2 regions of the Paenibacillus sp. FSL R7-0048 genome follow, and region 2 is predicted to be linked to the other one. Evidence: riboswitches for the same ligand, from Rfam matches in the RefSeq annotation. Region 2 holds a riboswitch; the other holds the start of a gene.

Region 1 (8,948 bases), 1.9 Mb from region 2:
ACTGCTTGATGTACAGCCAGGAGATCGTGTCCTTGATTTATGCGCTGCACCTGGGGGCAAATCCACACAGATTTCTGCCAAGCTCTCAGGAGAAGGCTTGTTGGTTACCAATGATCTTCATCCAGAACGCACGAAAGCCTTAGCCAAAAATCTAGAGCTATATGGGGTGCGCAACGGTATCGTACTAAACGAAAGTCCAGATCATATTGCAGCGGCATTCCCGCTTTATTTTGACAAAATCTTGATTGATGCTCCTTGCTCAGGTGAAGGGATGTTCCGTAAAGATGAAGACATGGTGAAGCAGTGGGATTCAGGTACACCTGCCAAATATGCTGCCATGCAGCGGGATATTTTACGTTCTGCTGCAACAGCGTTGGCACCGGGAGGTACACTTGTCTATTCAACCTGTACATTTGCTACAGAAGAAAATGAAGAAATTATAGCGGAGTTTATTTCTGAACATCCACAGTTTTCGGTGATTACAGTTGGAGGCACTGGCTCATTTGCTCCTGGTTTTGGAGAACTATCAGGGACAGCAAGACTATGGCCGCATAAAGTAAAAGGTGAAGGACATTTCATGGCTGTGCTGCAGCATGTGGGGCCAAAGGTATCTGCAGAGGAACGTGATCAAGCCGAAGTTAAGTTGAGTGCAGTTACACGGAATACGAATAAAAAAGGCACTGCTCATATTAAATCCGCAAACAAACCAGAAGCCAGACGAGGGAAAGAAGGTAAGTTCTCTAATAAATCTGCTGCTGGCGCTGAACGTGGCCGTCAAGGTTCAGGAGAAGAGCAAGCCTTGGCTGCATATGGAGATTTTATAAAAGACCAGCTTGGCTGGGAGCCAAAAGGGTATCCGATTTTCTTCGGTGATCATCTGTACATCTCCCCACTACCTAAGGAAAGATTAAATGGATTAAAGGCGATTCGTCCAGGATGGTATGTAGGACATGTCCGTAACGGCAGATTTATCCCAGGACATCCAATGGCTACCGCGTTACACCCTGAAGAGAGCTGCCGAAGTGTCTCACTTTCCAGTACGAGTAATGAAGCTATTTCCTATCTTAAAGGAGAGACATTGTTGATTAGTCAAGAACGTCTCTCTATTAAAATAGGAACTACCCAAAAAGGATACGTACTGGTCTGCATAGATGGTTATAGTGCAGGCTGGGGGAAGTGGCAGGACGGTGTGCTCAAGAATGAATATCCCGCAGGCTGGAGGTGGATGTAAGAATGAGCCTATCAGGGAAAACTGCAAAAAAGCAGCGTTTAGATAAAGTATTGTCCCATATGGGGGTAGGATCACGCAGCGATATTCGTAAACAAGCCAAGCAAGGTTTAATTACCGTGAATGGTGCAGTCGTCAAGGATAGTGGATTTCATGTAGACCCGTATCACGATAAAATTGTGGTTGGCGGCGAGCTTGTTACCTATCGTGAATTTATTTATCTTATGATGAATAAGCCACCGGGAGTTCTGTCGGCAACAGAGGACAAGCGGGATCGGACCGTTCTGGATCTTTTAAAGCAGGAATATGTACAGTTTGAACCTTTTCCTGTAGGAAGGTTAGATAAGGACACAGTAGGGCTGCTTCTGCTCACCAATGATGGAAAGCTTGCTCACGAGCTACTATCGCCACGCAAGCATGTCCCTAAGACGTATGAAGCTACAGTTGAGGGAGACGTAGATGCAGACGATGTAGCGGCTTTTGCGGCAGGTGTCGAGCTGGAAGATGGATATGTTACTTTACCTGCACAGCTAACTATATTGGGAAGAGAACGCGGCAGTAAAGTAATCTCACATATTTCGCTGATCATCACAGAAGGAAAGTTTCACCAGGTGAAGCGAATGTTCCAAGCTGTCGGCAAAAAAGTCACTTTTCTGAAACGAGTATCTATGGGAGAATTGAAGCTGGACGAAAGCCTGCCACTGGGAGCTAGTCGTGAACTTACGCTAGAGGAACTGGCACTCTTAAGTACAGAAGCATTAGAACAATAATATAGAGAAAAAATGGTATGTAAATTGAATTTGGAAACTTGGGATAAGGGAATGGAGTGGCGGAGGGGAAATTTGGAACTGTAAGAGCGATAGCGGCCGCCTTTGTTTCCGGATTTCAACCACTAGTAAACGGTATAAATCAAGAAATCTGGAAACAACAGCGGCTGGAAGTCCAAATATTCACCGCAGTTGCGACTGAAACTTAACTCAAATAGCCAGGTTCAATATATATAGAAAAAGAAAGACAAGGATGGTGGGAGTATGAGATACAAACTGATTGCACTAGATGTAGATGGTACACTGTTGAATGATGATCACCACTTGAGCACTGAGAATAAAGAAGCCATTGCTGAGGTTACACGTCTTGGAGGACAAATCGTGTTATGTACCGGCCGCAGTCCGCAGAACTCGATTCCTTTTATGGAGGAAATGGGGTTGTCTGGTTATGTGCTGGGTCATAACGGAGCTGCAACGGTTCGTGTGAAAGATCGGGAAGTGCTGCATCAATACGGTATGGATGCTCGTGGTCTTGACCCTTATATTGATTATTGTAGAAAGCATGATATTCATTATGATGTGAATACGGCTTTTGATATGTATGTAGATAATGTAGAAAACCTGACCAAAGAAGCCAATTATATGTATGAACACTTCCGTATCGTGCCGGCTACACTGCCAGCATGGGAAGATTTCCGTGAACCGGTTGTTAAGTTTACTGTATTTACACAATCAGAAATCCTTGACGAAGCTGAACGTGAATGGCGCACTTGGACCCATGAGTACAATATTTTGCGCAGTGGTGAATTTTTCGTTGATTTGATGCATCCGGAAGCCTCCAAGGGCAACGCCTTAAAGAATCTGGCTGTGAAGCTGGGAATTCCGCAAGAGGAAGTTCTTTCGATCGGTAATTATTTTAATGATATTTCTATGCTTACATACGCGGGTATGGGCGTTGCGATGGATAATTCTCCGGTTGAGGTCAAAGCGGCAGCGAATGCTGTCACGGGGTCTAACAACGAGCATGGTGTGCGAGATGCGCTGGTTAAATATTGTTTATCTTAATAATGGAAAGCATAAAGCGGACTTGAGTCCGTTCTATGCTTTTTTTGTGGTGAAGGAAATAAAAGAGATACATAAACAGAAATGATTTTATCCATAAATAACCCGCCCTTAGGATTAACTAGAAAGGGCGGGACATAGATTAACTTCCTGTATTAAAGTTTAATTTCCTCGTTCCGGCTAGGATCGCTATATTTATAGATACCAGGGTTCAGTTCGATTTTTTCGTCGAAAGGGATATCTTTGTAGCTATCAATATTAGTTCCTGTAGATATCATGCCCTTAGGTGTAATTTCAGGCACCACTTCTTTGCCATTAATCCGTAACGTAGTTTGGTTAACGCTTTTGAAGCCAGAAGATTTGGATGTTGATTCGACAATCAAATTTTCGTCCTCAGTATAGTAAGTGAATTCAATTTTTAACCCATCGACATCAAGTGAAGTGAACTGCTTTTCTTCTTTAGGTTTGTTTATAGTGATCCAATTCTTAGTAGTATCACGTTTCTCAATGACAGCATCCTTTAATATAAGTTTCATTGGAACATCGGACCAGTCGTTATACCATTCCGGAGATTCGAATTGAAATAAATGCTGGTAGCTTTCGGAATGATCTCCTTTCAAATTCCAACCCCCAGTGATTGTTTGATCACCTATAACCAACTGAGCGGTATTATAGTGGACAATTCCTTTTTTAAGCGAATCATTTTCATCTATTAGAATTTGGATATCCAAAGGGGTAACCACTAGCTGATCTAAGGTTATGCCGGTCTTTTCTTGAAATTCAGGACTGTTATACAGTTTCTTAGTGTAAATCGCCTCACTTGCTTTTTGTCCATCTGCTTTAAAATCGAACTTCCACGTACCTGAAAATCGTTTCGCTTCTTCAATGTAACTAAAATGAAGACTAGCTTCCTTCCAATCTGATTCAGTTATATTGAAAACCTGTTCAATAAATAAATCCGATCCTTCGTTAGGCATGATGGTTGGAATTGCTTCATTCTTTTGACCACCAGTACTAACTACCAAATGTGGATTACCCCGTCCTAAGTCAGATGGTGATGCAGCGACTTTGTAACGGATAATGGTTTGATTGGAAACATGTCGAACGGATTCGATTTGAATGCTTGGATATTGCTTAACTCCAGTATCGATAGTATCCCCTGCTTGATGATTAGATTGTAAGGGAATATTCTGATCACGGTAAAAAATGAGATTCCGTGCTTCAAACCTGTAGTCCTTTTTATCATCCTTTAATGTATCAGGTGTCTCATATACTCCAATGAGTTTCTGGCTTTCAGGATCGTATTCTAAATAACCGTATACCTTTGCCTTGGCACCGGATTCATTAGTCATGATGTTTTCCTCTGTAGCAAATCCAGTATATTTGGATAGATCAGATTTAGTATCAAGTGATAACAGCATTTTCATTTTTTCTCCATCAGTTACAACACCGTTCAAATTCATTGTTACTCCTGAACTGGAAGTTTGAAGATTATACTGTTGACCGATGCCGTTATTTAATGCATTGCTCACACTTCGACCACCAATTTTATCCCAATTAATCGTCATACTAGCGAATACAGGAATGGCTACAAGTAAGAGGCAAGAGAAGACAATACTGATAGGAATAACCTTTTTATTAGACCTAGGAGTATTCTGGGAGGCATGCAGATTTCTTTGACGTTTATAAGCTTCTTGTTCTATGGCAGTCCACATCAAATCATAATCCGGTCGGGGAATATGTTTATCTTTTTCAATATACAGACTCATTACTATTCAGCTCCTTTAGTTGGGTTCCACCCATTCTATTTAGTATTTTAAGTCCCTTGTTCAGTCTGGATTTTACAGTTCCTTCGGGTATGCTCATAACTTTAGAGATCTCGGGTACAGTCAATTCGTTTATAAAACGAAGGACTACTACCATTCTGATTTTGTCGGGAAGCTGACTGTATAACCCTTGTAATTCTTTTTTAGTTTCCTGTCGATCCAAACGTTTTTCTACAGGGTTTGATTCCTCAGACCTGGATAGTAAATAATTACGTACTTCTTTCATCCACCCCGTCTTACGCCTTTTGATCACACTGTTGCACTCATTCGAAGCAATTCGTAAAATCCAAGCTTTCAAGTTTCTTACCTTCGACTTATCCGCTAAGATAACTTTTACAAATACCTCTTGGGAAATATCCTCCGCATCTGCCTGATTTTTCATTAAGTAGTAACAAAAATAATATACTTGTTCTTTATAGAGCTCGAAAATTTCCCGGTCACTCATTTTGCTGCACCCCCTGTCTTTGCTGTTCTCATTAATAAGACTTATAAGCGTATGTAATCGTTCATTTTTCATTTTGATTGTAGTATTTCTTCTGAATATCATAGCGAATTCGAATGGAAGATAAGTCGTTTACAGGTAATTATAACCATGATAAAATTAGCGGTGGGACATGCGTCCGTAATCTAATTAAAACTAATTGAATGTCCGCGTTAAAGGTAAAATCATCGAAAGATGATGACACAAAGCCATGGGTCTAAAGCCTTTCGACAGAAGGAAATGATCGCCAGGCCGCCATAGGGATGTCTTATGAAGCATAAAGGATAGCTCTAAAAATATGTAGTCTATTTTGAGCTCTTTTATTATTTCGACCTATACGGCGTTACATTATCGCAAGGGGCCGAAAGGGGAAGTACATGAACAGTTTTTTCAAAACAATAGGTACTAGTTTGGCAGTAGGTGCTTTATTGCTGTCCGGAACGATCGGATGGATGTCTAATCCAGGAGTAGTGTCTGCAGCTACCTCAACAGTAGTAACCGCGGATCAGATGATCAGCAAAGTAACGGCAGCCTCCAAAGCAATAAAGAATTTCCATCTGGATGTGACCAAAAAACAGGATATTCAAAGCGGCGGGGTGCGTATCAGCAACACCAACACTCTGAAGCTGGATATCAACCGTCTGCCGAATTTTGCCGCAGCAGGCACTGTCGCTAGTAGTCTTTTAGAAACATCGTACAGTCTATATGCCAATGACAAGGAGTTTTACTATCTTGTAGACGGAAGTGAACTGATCGATGAATCTGAAGATGAAGGTTACGACGATGACGGGGAGCCAATCGATCCTGATGCACAATATTGGCTTGGACTGGAGAAAACGGAATGGGATGCCTTTTACTCTAAAGGCCAATACGATCCTGTTTCCATGCTTGATTCGGTCAAAAGTTATAAAAAATCCATGAAAGTCAGCACTGCTGGCGCACAAACAGTCTTACAATTCACGGTAACCGATCCGACAGCAGCTAAGGGGATAATCAAACTCTATGACCAGGAGAACCTCTGGGATGGAGAGACAGTTCAACCCAAAAGCGTAACGTGGAAATTATTCGTCAATACTAAGACCTGGCAAACGGAAAAGCTGATAGTCGATCTGAGTTATGTGCTGGTAAGTGATGGAGCCAAAGATACATACACCACGAAAATCGAAGCTAAATATTCCAAAAATAATAAAGGTGCAGCCATTGTAAAACCGGCCGAACTAGAATAATAAGGACGATTCATAACGAGCGAAAAGCGCTGTTCAGCGGAACAGCGCTTTTTGTTGTATCCAACAGCAGTTCTTTATTAGTTGACAAGAATAAATCATTGCTGTAATTTATATGTATGCGCATGTATATAATAATTTATCTAAATATAATTTAATGAAAGTTGGGAAAAAGATGATAGCACTAGACACAGCATTAACTTTTCGCAGAGGGCTGACATTAAAAAACCGAGTGGTTATGGCTCCAATGACCACTCGAATGAGCTTTTATGACGGTGTAGTAACACAAGATGAATTGAAATACTATTCGCTAAGAACGGGCGAAGTAGGTGCGGTCATCACTGCGGCAGCAAATGTACAAGAGGGTGGAAAAGGATGGGAAGGTGAACTTAGTGTTTCCTCCGATGAATTTATTCCTAGCCTCAGCCGATTAGCATCTACTATTAAACGAAATGGAACAAAGGCTATTTTACAGCTATTCCATGCAGGAAGAATGACAGATTCAAAAATATTGCGTGGCGTACAACCCGTCTCCTCCAGCGCCATTGCTGCCGAACGCCCGAATGCAGAAATTCCAAGAGCATTAACAGAAGATGAAATTTTCGGTGTAATTGAGGATTTTAAAAAAGCGACTCAACGTGCTATTCAAGCTGGATTTGACGGGGTAGAAATTCATGGAGCAAACACATATTTAATCCAACAATTCTTCTCTCCACACTCCAACCGTCGTGAAGATCAATGGGGCGGAAGCTTAGAGAAAAGATTTAATTTCATTAACCAATTAGTGGATGCAGTTATTGCTGTCGTTGACAATTCAAAGGTTAAGGATTTTATTGTCGGGTATCGTTTTTCTCCAGAAGAATATGAAGAGCCTGGAATTAAAATCACCGATACCTTTTATCTTATTGATAAATTAGCTGATAAAAAGCTGGATTATCTGCATATTTCATTAGGGGATTTTAAGAAAGTATCTGCATCAGAAGATTTTAAAGAAAAATCAATCCTGCAATATGTGCATGAGAAAATCAATGGCCGTGTACCTTTAATTGGGGTAGGAGATATCCGTACCAAACAGGACGCAGAGGACACGTTGACAAATGCTGAATTAGTAGCAGTAGGACGGTCTCTTATCATTGATCCTCATTGGACAAGTAAAGTACTGGAGGGTAAAGAAGATCTCATCAGAAGAGTACTTGCTGATCAAGATAGAGAAGAACTTGTAGTAGAGAATGGTATTCTAGAATTCCTTAAATTAATGATGCCTGATCGTTTACGCTAAACTCAAATACAGTTTTGAGGTCTAAATCTATAACGTTCCGCGGTAAATTCCGCGGAACGTTATTTTTCTGTAACGACTCTATTCCCTCTTTAAGATTGTTGTCGTATGTTTCAACATTCGATTCATGAGATTTCGCCGCTCTGTTTTTATGTCGGTGTCGCTTCTCTTTAATGCGTCGCGGATGGGGATGATCTCTGTAATTTTCCTGCCGCTTTTTATTCTTCGATCTACACAAGTCGGGATGTAACCTACGTTAGTTATACTCGTGTGTCCTTTTTCATCCTTCTTTATTTTAAGCGTAAGAATGATACCGCTTTGTGTATAAGGAATATTCATTAGTTTAGTAGAAACAAAATTCCCCAATGAGTAAATAACGAATTGTTTTTTTCCACGAAGCGCTAACGGTTGAAGAACATGTGGGTGAGACCCCAGTATGATGTCGGCGCCATTTTTAAAGAAGAGATTGACCAGCTCTTTTTGCCTCTTGTTTGGAGTGTAACGATATTCGCTTCCGAAATGCAGATAAAGCAAGACTAGATCGACTTTCTTTTTTAAATCTCGAATCTCCCGAATGATCTTGGGCGTAGATATCCGGTTAACCAGCCATGGCTTACTCACTGGTACAGGAATTCGGTTGGTTCCTGCTGTGTAGGAGAGGATGCCAATCGTAATTCCTTTGACGTTTTTAATAAGCGTTCTCTTGGATTCTTCTAATGATTTAGCTGTTCCCGTGTGGTCCATTCCATTACGGTCCAGAACTCGTAACGTCCGAACCAGACCCGGGGCACCATAATCCATGCAATGATTGTTGGCCGTTACTAATACGTCGAATCCGGCTTCCTTAAGTGCAGGGGCCAGTTCGTCTGGACATTTGAATATCGGACCGCCTGATCGGGGACTTTTCCGGCATTCGGGGCCACTTCCAGCAAAGGTGGTTTCGAGATTGCCAATCGTCAAATCAGCCTGTTTCAGATAAGGAGCTACTTTTGCAAACAGGGGGCTGAACGAATAGGTTCCGTCAGGCTGTTTAGCATCCGAAATAATATAACGTTTGACCATTAGATCTCCCACAGCAGCTATTT
Region 2 (8,948 bases):
TGGCCCAACCCCTGTTTTGATAGGTCTAGTTGTTGGTGGCGTGTTGATGATCATTGCAGCGCGGAATAGGCGGACTGAAACCGCTGGTACTATCGATGGGATTAATTATAAACAGGCTTTCGGAATTGGTCTGTTTCAATGCTTGGCGTTATGGCCGGGATTTTCGAGATCAGGTTCGACGATTTCAGGTGGCCTGTTGCTTGGCACTAGCCAAAAAGCCGCTGCAGATTTTACATTCCTTATTTCCGTGCCTGTTATGTTTGGTGCAAGCTTGTTAGATTTGTACGATAGTCGTGATTTGCTGAGTTCTGACGATTTGCTTCTAATGTTAATTGGCTTTGCGACATCCTTTCTTGTGGCAATGATTGCAGTAGTGACGTTCATCAAACTGATTAAGAGACTTCGATTGGAGTGGTTTGCTCTATACCGGTTTGTTTTAGCAGCGCTCTTCTATTTAATTGTCATACAGTAATTAGGCAAATGTAAAGAAAATTGTAGCCTTAATGGATTACGAGGGAAACCCTATCGAAACCGTTATTCAAAATAGCGGAATGGAATGGACAATCTTAAGGCCGTCAGAATTTATGAAGAATGCATTATATCTTTGGGCAGAATCCATTCAAAAAGAAGGAATTGTAAGAACGGGATTCCCTGATGCTTTGGGCGTTAGAATTCACGAGGCAGATATTGCCGCTGTTGCAGTCAAAGCGCTCACTGAAGAAGGCCACCATGGGAAAATATACGCTTTAACTGGTCCGCAATCGTTATCTAACGGTATGTATTGTAAAATTACGAACTTCGCAACTTGCTAGATTTCTAAATTATTCCTAAGGATAATTTGCTAATCAACTGCTTAAAGTTTATATACAAAATAGTCCAGACGAACCATACTTAACTTATTGATTCGAAAGTGCCGAAACCCTGCCAGATGGCGGGGTATTTCGTTATCAGGAGGTTATGAGATGTGAAGCAATGTATGATTACAAAAAAATGTATAAATTTTATATTGGAAAAACGATCTAAAGGTAAGAGACCAGTCTAAAGATTCGTTATTTTACATAGGAGTGATCATGTTGAGTAATGTATACAAAGTCCTTAAGACAGACTCTGAATTTTTAACGGCTGCTCTGTCACAGTCTCATATACTGCGTGTCCATCAAAATTGCTGGAGCCCGGTTCGTTCGGGACCGATTTGAACTCAGAGCATACATAAAATACCCCCCCCAGTGAGTTTGCACTAGGAGTTCCAGTGAAGGAAATGAGGTTAGAGTTTCCTTATCAATATATGCACTATAAAGGTTGTAATCGGACATATTTTACTACCCAAAGCGGAAATGAAATAATACCATTACCTGTGTTTAAATGGACGAATTGGTCACTAAAATTTTCTTCGCAAATGCCTTCAAAGGTTTCGCCACTGATTAAGTATAGGCGCACTGGTGAATGTTCTTTTATTGACTCCTCGACTCTTTTGTTGATCAAAACAAGCCACCTCTTTTTTTAAGTGATTACATTATCACTTATGCTATACCTATAAACACATTTATCCCAACTCAACAATAAGTGTGAATTTATATGTGAAAAATAATACATATATTTATGTTTCAAAAGAGTATATACTGGATTCACTATCAAGTTGTGATTACCAACTAGAATTTTTTTGGTGAGTTTAGATCACATCTTCTTATCATTTGGGGAGGTGTCTTATTTGGAAAAAACCCTTAATTATGTACAAGATTTTAAATTCCTTGAAGAACGAATTAATGCATTTATAAATTATGATTCATGCATTGAATACGTAGAAGGATCTGAAGAAGTTGTAGCTGGTGGGGCCTTTGCCTGGACCAAGTTAAAATCGGCGGAGAGCTATAAACAAGAGCACATTGATGCTGACTACGTAGAATTAGCAGAAAGGGTACGTACAGTACTGGAAAACGAACATAGTCCTAACATTGAAAAGTTTGAGCGTAGTTATGAGCTAGTAATGAATTATATCCGACAAGATACTTTTCTCTGGGTACCTGGTTTGAAAAATGTTATTGAGAGTATAAAATCTGAATTGGATTTGCAACAATTTTTTCTTAATCAATAGTAATAGTAAATTTAATGCGTCAATCATAAGTGGTGACTAGCTATTTCATAGGTGTCTTATAAAAAGTTTAATTATATAAATTGAGAATGATACTTTTAATTCAATTAATTCTACATACAGTTTTCTTCCTTTGAATTTGGGAACAATACTAAAGCCTCCATTGATAACTCCATAAAAAAGCCCGTCAATTTTAATGGTTGGCGGGCTTTTTTTGTTTATTGAATTGTATACTCACTGACTTCAAATGTAAGTATTTTATCAAATATTACGTACTCTTTGCGCTTGCTAAAAGGCCCTTTGTTGTTGGAATGCTTATTAATTCCATATGATCCTGTACCTCTTCCTGCATCACGAGCATCGTACCAGTTTAAGAATGCATCTACTTCAGCAATTGGTAGGTCGTATTCTTTTTCTGTTCCATTCACCAGAGTGATGGTAAGAATAGCTCGATCCCCTGATGGCTGCTCTGGAGTTGTTGTAGGTTTAGGCGTCACTGTTGGTATTGGGTCTTCTGAATAAGTGCCGAATATATCAAATTCGTATATACGAGCAGTAAAAGGGCTATAAGTATTAACGAATTCAATATATACAACACCTTTTAAATCAAGCGCATACTCAGCACCGGAGGTTACTCCAGGCGAATTATTAAACGAAATTTTCTTTAAAAGTTCTCTTTTACTATCAAGAAAGTTCATATAATAATATGAAGATGTCTCAGTCGACTTTAAATAAAACTTAGTAATATCAGCGCTATAGTAATTTGGAAATTAAGATTGATACGTTACCTTGTTTGATCGGTTTCGATAAAAATAATAATAATTCAGCAAATCTTTAGACGGGCTTCATACTTATTTAAGCTAAGAGGATTATAGTAATTACATAACCCCCTTATAATATAGATCTAGACCCTGCCGGAAGTTGGTGGGGTCACTTTTTTGCACAGAGTAATTTTATAAATATGGATTTCTCTTTAAATCTACTATAAAGAAGCGCCATCCCTTTTGGAGATACCGCTTCTTTATAGTAGATTCTATTCTTTTTGCTCAATTCTTGATTTTGGTGATCTTTTTGGCGGTAACTTGTGCAGGGAATGAATCATCACTTACTTCAAAAAACACTTTAATCTCATCTCCTTTTTTATATTTAGAAGGTGCAACTTTATTTACCCAAATGGCTTGAGAGTACTCATTAGATTCGAGAATTTCCTTGTATTCCTTGTTCAAGTCTTCTTCTTTTAATTCAGAAATTACTAAAATTCTTTTATTTTCTACATCTATTGTGTGTACAATTCCTTTCAAAACTTCATCATTCTTACTACAGGCGGTGACTAATAACAAAAAAACAAAAATAAGAGTCCATTTAATAGTAGTAGGTGGTTTTTGAATCATGGACCTTCCCCTCCAGTGGTTACGACATTAGTTTAAAATCGGTTGCACAGGCATAGCAGTTAGTACATTACCAATATAAGAATAAACAGCAGCCTTTCCATTATGACGACCTTTATTGATTCTGGGGAGTTACAGGTGAATGTCTGTAGTATTGATATTTTCATAAGAACTTTTGTTTGTATATAATAAAAATAAATGTTCTTATTTTAGAGGCGATCAATGATGGAAATGAGTATCGACCAAACGGTTGGGATTATTTAATTTATCAGGTCAAGGTGAGCAAGATTACACAACGCGAGATCGAGATCCGTGCATCCGTGACAAACGTCCAACATAAACGAAGGGGATAAATATCATGCGGTGTATAACAATACGGCAGCCTTGGGCGACCTTAATTGCTCTTGGTGAAAAAGAGTTTGAAACTCGTTCATGGAGAACAGCCTACCGCGGCGAGTTAGGCATCCATGCCGGAGTGAGGATTGACAAAAAGATTTGTGAACAGGAACCGTACAAATCAGTATTGGCGAAACATGGCTATACAGCGAATAATTTGCCGACAGGAGCTATTATTGCTACAGGTCAGCTCGCGGGATGTTATGTGGTTACTCCAGAGGTGGATTTAAGGGAATGGATCAATGGGAATGAATATGATTTTGGCGACTATAGTGAAGGACGGTTTGCCTGGAAGCTTGAACGGGTTCATCCATTAAGCCATCCAATTCCAGCTAAAGGTCGGCTAAGCTTGTGGGAGCACTCTAATCACTTCTGAACGGCGAACAATATTTTTAATGTAATTTTTATGTGCCTATCAGCTATTTTTCAGGTTCGAGGTATATATTAGAGACACCAAACACCCCCCAGTGTTTTGTGGTATATCTCTCTCAGGTCTTGCCAACTCCCATGGTAAGGCCTATTTTTTTGTTCACTAATTGATTGGGGGGAGAGAGCGCAGCGGCTTCTATACAGCTTTACTTAATCTGGTACTGTTCTTCGTAACTCTTAAAAGATGAAATATCCAGCCCTAGGTATCTGCGCATATGGATGGCAGCCTGAGCCGCAACAATGTCATTCAACAGCAGCATTCGTTCATGATAGCCACGACATATATACTTGGCTTCAATTCCCGTATTAAGTCTGTTTTGCTCATACACCTTGATTCCCCGTCTTCTCATTTCTGCACGAACATCCCTTAGATCTGTTGTAGCTACTGCAGCAGCTGTTCCAAGCACCTCCAGATAAGGGGCGGGTGTTCGTAAGTGTGTAGATAAAATGGCGGAGTCCCGTTCGAAAGCTGATAAAATCATCGGAAGCAATAAATAAGATTTCACCAGCATGTTGTCCCTGCTTTCTGCTCTATGCATGAATCTCATCACCTCTAATAGGAACGTATATTCGTATTCTACCCCGATATTCCAAAAATAATCAATGGTATTTCTAAACAGCTTATCCAATGTGATTAAATTCACAACTTAATAACGAAGAATAAATTATATTAAAAATTGTAATAATAAAAATTAATGTATCGAACGCAAATAAAGGAGAATTATGATGGAAAAAGAGGGCAGCCTCCAGCGTGGATTGTTTTTTGGTTTAATTTTGAGTGTTCCCTTATGGATATCCATATTGGGCTATATACAGTTACTTTAAAATTTAATGAAAAACCTTATGCGAAGCGCCTTTAGGCGCTTTTTTTGTGTGGTACTAATGCGGGGAATTATCGAAAGGAATTGATTGACAATTGTGGGTGTCGGGAGCTAAACTGTTATTAATTCAAAAGTATTAAAAGTCATAGACTGTTATTGGATAGAATGCTTCAGCTACCAGTTCTGGACTTGCAGTGTAATACATATATATAGTCATGATAATAGCAAACCGTCTGAAAGGGCGGGACGCAAAGTCCAGGAGTCTAAAGTGTCTTAAAGGCACAATGACCGTCCGACTGCCATGAGAAGGGAATTTCACTTCTTTTTGGCGGTCTTTTTTGTTGTTAGGTCCTTTAGAGTTTCTGGTAATTATTCTGATTAATATAAATCATAGTTTTAGGAGGTGTGCCATTTGAAAAGAAGAATAAAACCGTTACTCTCGCTTGTATTAGCTGGGATTTTGACGGTAGGTAGTGGGCTTTCCTCATTAGGAGCTGGAGTTGCTGGAGCTAGTAGTTCTTCTACATTGGGAATTGCAGCGGTCTACAACGTGTTTATTCTAGGGGATATAACAACAGTTTCGGATACGGAAGGAAGGTTTGCTGCTGGAGGTAACGTTAACTTAACCAACTATAGTGTTGGAGATAGGTTGACCGCTGCAGAGGTTTCCCTGACTGACACACTTGTTGTTGGAGGGCATCTTACTTTCAACGGAGGTACTGTTTATGGGAATATCGTGCACGGGGGAGATTTTTCAGGGAATGTAACGCTCCTCAAGGGTGGTACAAAAAGACAGGGGAGTACGATTGACTTTTCAGCCGTAGGTCAGTCTTTGAAGGACAAATCAGCAGAACTTGCAGCATTGCCGGCGAATGGAACAACAGTGTACCAATATGGCAGCCTTACCCTGACAGGTACAGATCCTGCGGTCAATGTTTTTAATGTTTCAGGAGATAACGTCTCTAATACCTACGGAATTACAATAAATGTTCCTTCAGGATCTACTGCAATTATTAATATTGATGGTTCTAACGTAAAAATGAAAAACTTCGGATTTCTACCTAATAACGTGTTGAACAGCAAGAAAATTTTGCTTAACTTTAGCCAAGCTGCGTATCTTGATATGGCAGGCATAGGTGTAATGGGAAGCATACTTGCCCCCTATGCTCATGTTGATTTTATTAATGGTCAGATTAACGGTACTTTAGTGGCGGCTTCACTCAAAGGTACTGGTGGTGGTGAATTTCACCACTATCCATACGATGGTGATGAACCTGGACCAACACCAACGCCAACGCCAACGCCGACAGTGACGCCGACACCAACAGTGACACCAACGCCAACGCCGACAGTGACGCCGACACCAACAGTGACACCAACGCCAACGCCGACAGTGACACCAACGCCGACAGTGACACCAACGCCGACACCGACGCCAACACCATGTCCGACGCCGACAGTGACACCAACGCCGACGCCGACAGTGACACCAACACCAACGCCGACGCCGACGCCGACAGTGACGCCGACACCAACGCCGACAGTGACGCCAACACCGACACCAACGCCGACAGTGACGCCAACACCGACACCAACGCCGACAGTGACACCAACACCAACACCAACGCCGACGCCGACACCAATACCGACACCAACGCCGACAGTGACACCAACACCGACGCCAACGCCGACACCAACACCAACACCAACGCCGACGCCGACACCGACACCAACGTCGACGCCGACACCAACACCAACACCAACGCCGACACCAACACCAACACCGACGCCGACAGTGACGCCGACACCAACACCAACGCCGACGCCGACAGTGACACCAACGCCGACACCAACGCCGACAGTGACACCAACACCAACGCCGACACCAACACCAACGCCGACAGTGACGCCAACACCAACGCCGACGGTAACGCCTGAGGCAACACCGACACCGACGGTAACACCAGAGGCAACACCGACACCGACGGTAACGCCTGAGGCAACACCAACACCGACGGTAACGCCTGAAGCAACACCAACGTCGACACCAGAGACTTCTGTGTTCCCGACACCAACGCCATCATCCGTAATTGGCACTATAGTTCTTGCAGAAGATCCCGTGCCGCTTGGGCCTGTAGCTTCGCCGACACCAGCGCCAGTACCAACACCGTCGAATAGCACAGAAGTACTTGTTGATGATGATGAGATCCCATTAGGTCCGGTACCGGCAGTGACACCAACGCCAACACCAACACCTGATGAAATCATCGTAGTGGACGATACGATCCCATTAGGAAAGCCACCTGTGAAGGAATTGCCAAAAACGGGTGAATCAAGTCCTGCACCTTACTACGTAGCAGGTTTAGGTTTTGCACTTATCGGATTATTAATGAGAACCAAGTTCTCCAAAAAGAATAAATAATAAAGGTTAGATCAACATAGAGTCGCTTTCGGGAGTGTTCCGATGGCGGCTCTATTTGTATGTCATGATTGCGATAGTTTGGTGCATTCTAAGTAGATGGTATACTCTTGTTGGAAAAGAAATGAAGAGGGGATGGCGAAGGCGAATTGATATGGTTTATTATTAGCGCTGTAATCATCATAGGGATTCTAATCTATGTGGGATTTTTCTTCTATGGTATTGCTATTAAACGAGCGCCAAAGGTATTTCTAAGTAATAATCCTAATCTGAAGGCTGATCCTCCGGTTGCCGGAGCTTCTTGGGGGGAGGGGAAGGATTGGGTCTCTCGCCAGAGCTTCGAGAATATTGAGATCGTATCTGCAGATGGACTTAAACTAAGAGGTTACTTACTCCAATCTATTCGTGCTGCGGGACGCACAGCCATTCTAGCCCACGGTTATTCAGGTAAAGCAAAGGATATGGGGGCGTACGCCAAAATCTACTACGAGAACTTAGGCTTTAACATCCTAATTCCCGATGCAAGAGGGCATGGAGATAGCGCAGGGGATTACATTGGTTTTGGTTGGCCGGAACGAAAAGATTATTTGCAATGGATTGAATACATGATTAAAAAGACTGGGCCCAGTGCTCAAATTGTGCTTCACGGTGTCTCTATGGGTGGTGCTACAGTGCTAATGACCTCAGGGGAAGATCTTCCGCCGCAGGTAAAAGCTATTGTTGCGGACTGCGCTTATACCTCAGTAAAAGCACAATTATCTTACCAACTACGACGAATGTATCGCTTGCCAAGTTTCCCTTTCGTTCAAAGTGCAAGTCTAATCACCCGCTTGAAGGCGGGGTATGGCTTTGGTGAAGCCTCTGCATTAAAACAAGTGCGGAAAGCGAAGGCTCCGATTCTTTTTATTCATGGGGATGCGGATAACTTTGTACCTTTTGCTATGATGAATGAATTGTATGAGGCATGCCAGAGTCCAAAAGAGAGGCTCATAGTACCGCTAGCGGGGCATGGATTGTCTTATGATACGGATAAGGCGGGGTATATAGATGTAGTAACAGCTTTTGTAAGTCAATATGTAAAATAAGTCCTGAACGTAGACAGCGCCCGATATCCGCTAGGTAGCGGTTATCGGGCGCCTATATTTTTCCACACATGACGTAGTCCTTGAATAAGGATCGTACCGTCATGCTTTCTCGTTATATTCATCCCCCGCCGTTCGTGAGTAACGGGTGTCTTAATTCCTTGTTATTTCCAGCAGCCGTGTGGCGAGAATAATCCTTCCAATACGACAAAAGCCCTACCTCTCTTTTGCCCTTGCGGCTCCATTGACCGCGCCAGTGTGAATCGGAATGCTATATTTCGAATTTAATCTCATAAAAAGGAAGAGTACTGCAAGAAAACATAA

The links. Region 2 has a riboswitch for cyclic di-GMP ahead of NSQ91_RS02515 (choice-of-anchor A family protein). Riboswitches for the same ligand answer to the same signal wherever they lie in the genome.
Region 1: another riboswitch for cyclic di-GMP. It lies ahead of NSQ91_RS10915 (DUF6612 family protein); the one in region 2 lies ahead of NSQ91_RS02515 (choice-of-anchor A family protein).

What each region holds. Positions count from the first base shown of each region.
Region 1 is NZ_JBBORF010000001.1:2,498,632-2,507,579, forward strand. It holds gene NSQ91_RS10890 (RsmB/NOP family class I SAM-dependent RNA methyltransferase) at 1-1,231, shown strand, start outside; gene NSQ91_RS10895 (pseudouridine synthase) at 1,234-1,998, shown strand; gene NSQ91_RS10900 (Cof-type HAD-IIB family hydrolase) at 2,260-3,060, shown strand; gene NSQ91_RS10905 (DUF4179 domain-containing protein) at 3,213-4,826, opposite strand; gene NSQ91_RS10910 (RNA polymerase sigma factor) at 4,810-5,328, opposite strand; cyclic di-GMP riboswitch class I at 5,533-5,624, shown strand; gene NSQ91_RS10915 (DUF6612 family protein) at 5,742-6,590, shown strand; gene NSQ91_RS10920 (NADH-dependent flavin oxidoreductase) at 6,763-7,866, shown strand; gene NSQ91_RS10925 (CapA family protein) at 7,945-8,948, opposite strand, start outside.
Region 2 is NZ_JBBORF010000001.1:569,308-578,255, forward strand. It holds gene NSQ91_RS02480 (undecaprenyl-diphosphate phosphatase) at 1-472, shown strand, start outside; gene NSQ91_RS02485 (hypothetical protein) at 585-812, shown strand; gene NSQ91_RS02490 (hypothetical protein) at 1,709-2,092, shown strand; gene NSQ91_RS02495 (hypothetical protein) at 2,308-2,787, opposite strand; gene NSQ91_RS02500 (DUF3221 domain-containing protein) at 3,136-3,480, opposite strand; gene NSQ91_RS02505 (ASCH domain-containing protein) at 3,836-4,249, shown strand; gene NSQ91_RS02510 (hypothetical protein) at 4,449-4,841, opposite strand; cyclic di-GMP riboswitch class I at 5,337-5,427, shown strand; gene NSQ91_RS02515 (choice-of-anchor A family protein) at 5,536-7,545, shown strand; gene NSQ91_RS02520 (alpha/beta hydrolase) at 7,692-8,627, shown strand.